Regions from separate parts of the Sphingomonas sp. BK069 genome, predicted to be linked through region 1. Evidence: riboswitches for the same ligand, from Rfam matches in the RefSeq annotation. Region 1 holds a riboswitch; the other holds the start of a gene.

The links. A riboswitch is a leader RNA that binds a small molecule or an ion and turns the genes downstream of it on or off. The one in region 1 is predicted to bind glycine.
Region 2: another riboswitch for glycine. It lies ahead of FHY02_RS01585 (L-serine ammonia-lyase); the one in region 1 lies ahead of gcvT (glycine cleavage system aminomethyltransferase GcvT).

What each region holds. Positions count from the first base shown of each region.
Region 1 covers NZ_JACHZH010000001.1:1,597,741-1,601,937, forward strand. The annotation lists gene gcvPA (aminomethyl-transferring glycine dehydrogenase subunit GcvPA) at 1-593, opposite strand, end outside; gene gcvH (glycine cleavage system protein GcvH) at 660-1,031, opposite strand; gene gcvT (glycine cleavage system aminomethyltransferase GcvT) at 1,033-2,193, opposite strand; glycine riboswitch at 2,246-2,357, opposite strand; glycine riboswitch at 2,358-2,460, opposite strand; gene FHY02_RS07710 (hypothetical protein) at 2,604-2,867, shown strand; gene FHY02_RS07715 (MFS transporter) at 3,026-4,197, opposite strand, start outside.
Region 2 covers NZ_JACHZH010000001.1:320,466-324,662, reverse strand. The annotation lists gene FHY02_RS01590 (SOS response-associated peptidase) at 34-696, shown strand; gene FHY02_RS01585 (L-serine ammonia-lyase) at 728-2,107, opposite strand; glycine riboswitch at 2,229-2,315, opposite strand; gene FHY02_RS01580 (LLM class flavin-dependent oxidoreductase) at 2,381-3,397, opposite strand; gene FHY02_RS01575 (biliverdin-producing heme oxygenase) at 3,488-4,090, opposite strand; gene FHY02_RS01570 (NAD(P)/FAD-dependent oxidoreductase) at 4,175-4,197, shown strand, end outside.

The DNA.
Region 1 (4,197 bases):
AGCTGGTCGACGTCGGTCTCCGCGGTCAGCGCGGGCGCGCCGGTCTCGAGCAGGTCGCCGGTGTAGCGCGCCATGGTCTTGGCGACCGACACGTAATGCGGGTGCAGCCCGGACGAGAGCAGCGCCTTGCCGCGCCGCGTGATCCGCCGCGCCATGCCGATCGCCTCCCAGCAGGCGGTCGAGCCGTCGTACATGCTGGCGTTGGCCACGTCGGTCCCGAGCAGGCGCGCGACCTGCGTCTGGAACTCGAACAGCATCTGCAGCGTGCCCTGCGCGATCTCGGGCTGATAGGGCGTGTAGGCGGTGAGGAACTCGCCGCGCTGGATCAGATGATCGACCGAGGCCGGCACGTGGTGGCGATAGGCGCCGGCGCCGAGGAAGAAGGGCACCTCGCCCGCGACGGTGTTCCTGCGCGCCAGCGCGGTCATGTGGCGCTCGACCGCCAGCTCGCTGGCGTGGAGCGGCAGGTCGCGCACGGGGCCGTCGAGCCGCGCGGACTCGGGCACGTCGACGAACAGGTCGTCGATCGAGGAGGCGCCGATCACCGCGAGCATGTCGCCGCGGTCGGACGGAGTGAGAGGAAGGTAGCGCATGGTCTGGTCTCTCCCGCCTCCCCTCGGGGAGGGGTTCCGCCCCTCCCGCGCGGGAGGGGCGTCACATCACAATTTAGCGACGAAGGCGGCGTAGGCGGTCTCGTCCATCAGCGCCTCGAGCTCGCTCGGATCGCTGAGCGTCAGCTTGAAGAACCAGCCCTCGCCCTCGGGATCCGAATTGACCAGCGACGGCTCGTCGGCGAGCGCGGGATTGCCCTCGGTCACCGTGCCCGACACGGGCGCATAGACGTCCGACGCGGCCTTGACGCTCTCGACCACCGCCGCCTCGTCGCCCTTGCTCAGGCTACGACCCGAGTCCGGCGCCTCGACGAAGACGATGTCGCCGAGCTGGCCCTGCGCATAGTCGCTGATGCCGACCGTGCCGGTCTGGCCCTCGACCTCGATCCACTCGTGATCCTCGGTGAAATATCGGCTCATCTCACTTCACTCCTCGGAAGTAACGGTGGGGAACGAACGGCATCCCGGTGACGGTCGCGCGGTGCGGCTTGCCGCGCTGCGACAGCGTCACGCTGGTGCCGGGCGCGGCGAGCGCCGCGGGAACATAGGCCATGGCGATCGGCGCCCCGACGGTCGGCGCGAAGCCGCCGCTGGTGACGCGGCCGACGGTAGCGCCGCCATCGTCGACCACGGTCGCACCCTCGCGCACCGGCTGGCGCCCCTCGACGAGCAGCCCGACGCGGCGCAGCGCCGGTCCCGCCTCACGCTCGGCGAGCACGCGCGCGGCGCCGGGGAAGTCGGCGGCCTCGCGGCGGCGCTTGGCCAGCGCGAAGCCGAGGTCAGCCATCACCGGCGTGGTGGTGGGATCGAGGTCGTGGCCGTACAGCGGCAGCCCCGCCTCGAGCCGCAGCGAGTCGCGGGCGCCGAGGCCGATCGGCTTGATCTCGGGCTGCGCCACCAGCGCGTCGGCAAGCGCCACCGCCGCCTCGGCGGGAACCGAGATCTCGACGCCGTCCTCGCCGGTATAGCCCGAGCGGCTGATCCACAGCTCGTGACCCTGCCAGTCGAACGCGCCCGCCTGCATGAACACCATGGCGTCGACGCCGGGGATCAGCCGCGCCACCGCGGCGACCGCCTCCGGCCCCTGCACCGCGAGCAGCGCATGCTCCTCCATCAGGTTGAGTGTGATCTCGTCGGGCAGACGCTCGATCATGTGCGCGACGTCGTCGTATTTGGTCGCGCCGTTGACGACCATGTAGACGCGGTCCTCGGCCTGCGGCGTCAGCATCAGGTCGTCGAGCACGCCGCCCTGGTCGTCGAGCAGCAGCGAGTAGCGCGCCTTGTTGAGCGGCGCGTCGCTGATCGCCGCGGGCATCAGCGCCTCGAGCGCGGCGGCGACGTTCGACCCCGTGATGCCGAGCTGGCCCATGTGGCTGACGTCGAACAGCCCGGCATGCTCGCGCGTCCACAGATGCTCGGCCATGATGCCCTCATACTGGACGGGCATGTGGTAGCCGGCGAACTCGACCATGCGCGCGCCGCGCTGGCGGTGCCAGGAGTCGAGCGGGAGGGCGAGGATCTCGATCGGCTCGAGCTCGTCGTCGCTCGGGAGGTCGGTCGATGGGGGAACGGAGTCGCTCATCATCATGTCCGTGCGTGCGAGGGCGAATCGCGCCGGTCACCCGGCCTGATCCGTTTCCCCCTCTGTCACGGGACCTGAGAGCTTTCCCCGCGCACGCGCGGGTTACCCCTTCGGTGGGAGGCGCCTGCCCGAGACATGCGCCGCCGCTTTCCAGAGCGTCGATGAAGGCCGGCGCGGTCCCTGCTGCCTGAGAGATTCCGGGGTGGTTGCTCCTTCGGCGGCGGCTACCGGCCTGCAAGGCCCGCCGCACTCTCCCGCGCCTGCCCATGCCGGTCGCCCGGCATCGACGTGTCGCCGCTCTACGGCAAGCGCCGCCCGAGTCAATCGCGTTCGCGGCGCGCGACGGTCGCCGCGCGTCGGAGCCGCGCCCGTGCTAAGACGTTTGCACCACAGGAGAAGGAGCAACTCGCATGGACACCGCCACCTCACCCGCCGTCGACCGCATCGCGCGCGTCCTCGCCGGTCAGCATCTCAGCGCCAACGGACACGGCCAGTCTGAGTCGGCCTCTGCGCAGGTCGAGGCGACATGGAAGGACTATCGCGACGACGCGATCGCGGTGCTCCACACGCTGCGCGCGCCGAGCCCGGCGATGGCGGCGGCGGGCGATGTCGCGGTGTGGGAGCGGATGGTGCTCGCCGCGATCGCGGAGGCGAAACCGGGTATCGTGATGTGAGAACGGCGTCAGACGCGACCGCGGGCGATCTGATCGCCACCTGACCGCGCTGGGCTGAGACGCCGGCCCAACAACAGGCGCTCACTGACGCCAAGCCGTCGTTCCCGGTGCTTAGTGGCCAGGTGCGACGGGGGGAGGTGATCCGTCGCTGCTCGCCGTCAAGCGCGGGCCAGTGTTCTTCTGGCGGACGATCGCTCCACCGCCGCCGACACGCCCAGCACCGCCAGCCCACACACCGCCAGCGCCGCCCCGACATAGCCCGTCGAGGTCCAGCCATAGCCCGCCGCGATCACCATCCCGCCGAGCCACGGCCCCAGCGCGTTGGCGGTGTTGAACGCCGAGTGATTGAGCGCCGCCGCCAGCGCCTGCGCGTCGCCCGCCACGTCCATCAGCCGGGTCTGGAGCACACTGCCGAGCGCGCCGCTCACGCCGATCGCGAACATCGCCAGCAGCACCGACCAGAGATGCGGCGCCGCCAGCGGCCACAGCAGCAGCGCGACAAGCGCCCACACCAGCACCGCCGCCGCGGTGGGCAGCAGCGCGCGATCGGCGAAGCGCGGCACGACAATGTTGCCCAGCGTCATGCCCACGCCGAAGCTCATCAGCGCGAACGGTACCAGCCGCGGCCCGACCTGCGTCACCGCCGCCATCGTGTCGGCAAGATAGGTATAGACCGCGAACATGCCGCCAAAGCCGATCGCGCCGATGCCGAGCGTGAGCCAGACCTGCGCACGGCGCAACGCACCGAGTTCGCGCAGCGGGCTGGCGGCGGGGTCGCCGCGGTCGCGGGGCGCAAAGGCAGCGACCAGCGTTGCGGTCAACGCCGCGAGCGCCGTCACGACCACGAAGCACGACCGCCAGCCGAGCACCTGTCCCATAAAGTTGGCGAGCGGCACGCCCACGATCGTCGCCACGGTCAGCCCGAGCATCACGCGCGCCACCGCCTGGGTGCGCTTGCGCTGCTCCACCAGCGAAGCGGCGACCAGCATCGCGATGCCGAAATAGGCGCCGTGCGGCAGCCCCGCCACGAAGCGCGCCAGCATCATCGTCGCGTAGCTCGGCGCCAACGCCGAAAGCAGGTTGCCTACCGCGAACAGCGTCATGAGCGCGATCAGCAGCGTGCGGCGCGCCATCCGCGCGCCGAGCACCGCCAGCGTCGGCGCGCCGACCACCACGCCCAGCGCATAGGCGCTGATGACATGGCCCGCGGTGGGCGCGTCGACGTGCAGGCTCCGCGCCATGTCGGGCAGCAGGCTCATCGTCGCGAACTCGGTGGTGCCGATCGCGAAGCCGCCGACCGCGAGCGACAGATGGATCAGCCCGACGGGCG
Region 2 (4,197 bases), 1.3 Mb from region 1:
ACGTCGAGCTGCCGGGTGGCGAGCGCCCGCGATATGTTGCTGAGATCGTTGCGATCGGGCAGCCTGCCGGCGATGTGCAACCGCTACCGTATGACCGAGGCGCAGATCGCACTGGCAACGCGCTACGGCGTCGCGGTGCCCTTCCCGCCCGACCTCGAAGTGCCGCCGCCCGAGCTCTTCCCTGACCGCCCCGCCTATGTCGTGCGCGAAACCGACGCCGGCCGCGCGCTCGACGCGATGGCCTGGGGCTTCCCGCACCAGGTGCCGGGCAAGCGCATCGACAAGGCAACCGGCAGGCCCGTGCTGCTCACCAAGAAGATCACCAACGTCCGCAACTACACCTCGCCCTTCTGGCGCTCGGCGCTGGCCAACCCGCGGCGGCGCTGCCTGGTGCCCTTCACCGCCTTCAGCGAGTATGGCCAGCACCGCGCAGCGGACGGCAAGCTCCCGCTCCACTGGTTCGACGTGCCGAGCCGCGCGATCGTCAGCTTCGCCGGCGTGTGGCGCCCGACGGAGCAGGGCGCGGTGTTCGCCTTCCTGACGTGCGCACCCAACCCGCTGGTCGCACCGATCCATCCCAAGGCGATGCCGGTGCTGCTCCACGAGGAGGACGAGGAACGCTGGCTCAGCTGTCCGTTCGAGGACGCGGTCGCGCTGGCGCAGCCGTACCCGTCGCAGCTGATGGCGGTGAACTGATCGCGGAGGTCAGCGCGGACTCCGCCCCTTGTCAGCACTCGACCACATTCACGGCCAGACCGCCGAGGCTGGTCTCCTTATACTGGCTGCGCATGTCCTCGCCGGTCTGTCGCATCGTTTCGATCACCGCGTCGAGGCTGACGACGTGACTGCCGTCGCCGCGCAGCGCGAGATAGGCGGCGTTGATCGCCTTGACCGCACCCATCGTGTTGCGCTCGATGCACGGGATCTGGACCAGCCCGGCGATCGGGTCGCAGGTGAGCCCGAGATTGTGCTCCATGCCGATCTCGGCGGCATTCTCCACCTGCCGGTCGGTGCCGCCCAGCACCGCGGCGAGCGCGCCTGCCGCCATCGAGCAGGCGACGCCGACCTCGCCCTGGCACCCCATCTCGGCGGCCGAGATCGAGGCGCGCTTCTTATACAGCATGCCGATCGCCGCGGCGGTGTAGAGGAAGTGACGCGCGCCGGCCCGCGTCGCACCCGGCACGAGTTCTTCGTAGTAGCGCAGCACCGCGGGCAGCACGCCCGCCGCGCCGTTGGTCGGCGCGGTGACGACACGGCCGCCCGCGGCATTCTCCTCGTTCACCGCGATCGCCCACAGGCTGACCCACTCGAACACCGCGGCGGGGCGATCCTCCGGGCCGCACCGCGACAGGGACTCGTGCAGCGCCCGCGCGCGGCGGCGCACCCGCAGCCCGCCCGGCAGCGTGCCTTCCTGCGCGATGCCGCGGTCGATACAGGCGCTCATCGCGTCGCGCACTGAGTCGAGGAAGGCGTCGCTCTCCGCGGGCGAGCGCCATGCCTCCTCGTTGGCGCGGACGAGCGCGCCGATGCTGAGCCGGGTCTCCTCGCAGCGCACCAGCAGCTCGGCGCTCGACGAGAAAGGATGCGCCACCGCGATATTGTGCGCGAGCGGCGGCGCGCCGAGCCGCAGGATCGCGCCCCCGCCGATCGAGAAATAGGTCTCCTCCAGCGTCGCGCCATCGTCATAGGTCGCGGTGAAGCACATGCCGTTGGGGTGCTGCGGCAGGAACGTGCGCGGGTGGAAGACGAGGTCGTCCTCCGCGTCGAACGCGATCGTCCGCGCACCGCCGAGCGAGAGCCGCTTGGTCTCCCGGACCGCGGCGACGATCGCGGGCGCGGTGTCGGGGTCGAGCCGCTCGGGCAACCAGCCCGCCAGCCCGAGCAGCGTCGCCGTGTCGGTGGCGTGGCCGCGCCCGGTCAGCGCGAGCGAGCCGTACAGCGCGCAGCTGACATGACGCGGCGCGCGCTCGCCCGCGATGGCGCGCTCGGCGAAGTCGTGCGCGGCGCGCATCGGCCCGACCGTGTGCGAGCTCGATGGGCCAACGCCGATCGTGAACAGCTCGGCCACGCTGATCGGGCGTGTCGCGCCGCGATCGAGCGGCAGCATCTGGGACTCGGTCGGCACGCGCTCTCCCCGACCGCTCGCCGCGGCCCATGCCCCTCTGTCCCTTGTGCCTGAGATCGCTATCCCGTCGGCGGACGCGTCGCCGCGCCTCTCTCCAGATGTTGGCGCCGGCGGGTCCTTTTACCTGAGAGTTTCCGGGGCGGTTGCTCCTTCGGTGCCGGATCTGCCCGGTCTCTCCCACGTCGACGCGCACGCTATCCCGCACCCTGCCGTAACGGTCAAGCCACCGCGGCACGCGCGTCTCGTCGGAGTGGGTCAGCGCCAGCCGAGCGCCGGCGCGACATGAGTCATGATCGCCTCGAGCACGTGCGCGTTATAGTCCACGCCGAGCTGGTTGGGCACGGTGAGCAGCAGCGTGTCCGCCTCGGCGATCGCCTCGTCGGCGCGCAGCTGCTCGACGAGGCGGTCCGGCTCGGCGGCGTAGGAGCGGCCGAACACCGCGCGCATGGCGTCGATCACGCCGACCTGATCGTCGCCGCCGGCCTGGCCGAAATAGGCGCGGTCCCAATCGTCGACGAGCGCGAAGATCGAGCGCGACACCGAGACGCGCGGCGCCCAGTCGTGTCCCGCCTCGGCCCAGGCCGCGCGATAGGCGCGAATCTGGCGCGCCTGCTGGACATGGAACGGCTCGCCGCTCTCGTCCTTCTTCAGCGTCGAACTCTGCAGGTTCATCCCCTGCCGCGCCGCCCAGACCGCGGTCGAGTCCGACGCCGAGCCCCACCAGATGCGTCGCCGCAGCCCCGCCGGGTGCGGCTCGAGCCGCAGCAGCCCCGGCGGGTTGGGGAACATCGGCCGCGGGTTGGGCTGGGCGAACCCCTCGCCCTTCAGCAGCTCGAGATAGACCTCGGCGTGACGGCGCCCCATGTCGGCGTCACTCTCGCCCTCGCCCGGCGCATAACCGAAGTAGCGCCACCCCTCGATCACCTGCTCGGGCGAGCCGCGGCTGATGCCGAGCTGGAGCCGCCCGCCCGCGATCAGGTCGGCCGCACCCGAATCCTCCGCCATGTAGAATGGGTTCTCGTAGCGCATGTCGATCACGCCGGTGCCGATCTCGATCCGCTTGGTGCGGGCCCCCACGGCAGCGAGCAGCGGGAACGGCGAGGCGAGCTGCCGTGCGAAATGGTGGACGCGATAGTAAGCGCCGTCGACGCCGAGCTGCTCGGCCGCCTCAGCCAGTTCGATCGACTGCAACAGCACGTCGCTGGCCGAGCGCGTCGCCGACTGCGCCGTCGGCGACCAATGGCCGAACGACAGGAAACCGATCTTCTTCATGTGCTACTCCCGCGCCGTCGGCGCCTCGCTACCGGGAGGAGGTGGCGGCGCGGGCGGACGCTGGCAAGCGCGGCGAAACGAAACGGTGCGTTACGGCGCGGCGCGTCGCACCAGCGCGGCGACCGCGTCGAACGCCTCGCGCGCGCCCTCTTCCGCGCGCTCCTCCTCCCCGGCCGACAGGGCGACCGCGTCCACCGCCGCGGTGAAGCTGCGCCAGTGGCGCGCGCGGCCGTCGGCATGGCCGGCGAGGTGGCGCGCGCCGAAGGTTGGCCCGAGGCCCAGCGTCATCGCCGCCTTGAGCAGGATCGCCGCGCCCAGGCTCGACCCCTCGGCGACATAGAGCCAGCCGATCGCGGTGCCGCGGTCCGGCGCGACTTCGGCGGCAAAGCGCGGCGGCGGCGGCGGCGCGAGCGGGACGTGGAGGTCGGCGGCATCCTGCTCCACCGCCGAGAGGCGCGCGCGGGCGGCCAGGTCGGGGATTAGCGCGGCGAGGCTCGGTGCGGCGTAGAGCGGCGCGATCAGCGCGTGGAAGTCGCGGTGGATCGCGAGCAGGCGCGCGTACCGCGAGCGATCGCCGAAAGGGTCGAGCGCCATGATCGTATCATCGAGTCGACGGTGCGCCACGTCGGTGGCGGAGCGGAGGCGCTGCGTGCGCGTCGGGAACGGCTCAGGCGATGCGGGCGATGTCGTCACCCACCGCGGCTAGCACCCGCGTGGTGACGAACGCAACGCGCGCTTGCCACCCGCGCGCTGCATCCCGCATGCGGGACGCCGGCCATGGACGAGGAGGCAGGCGTGGG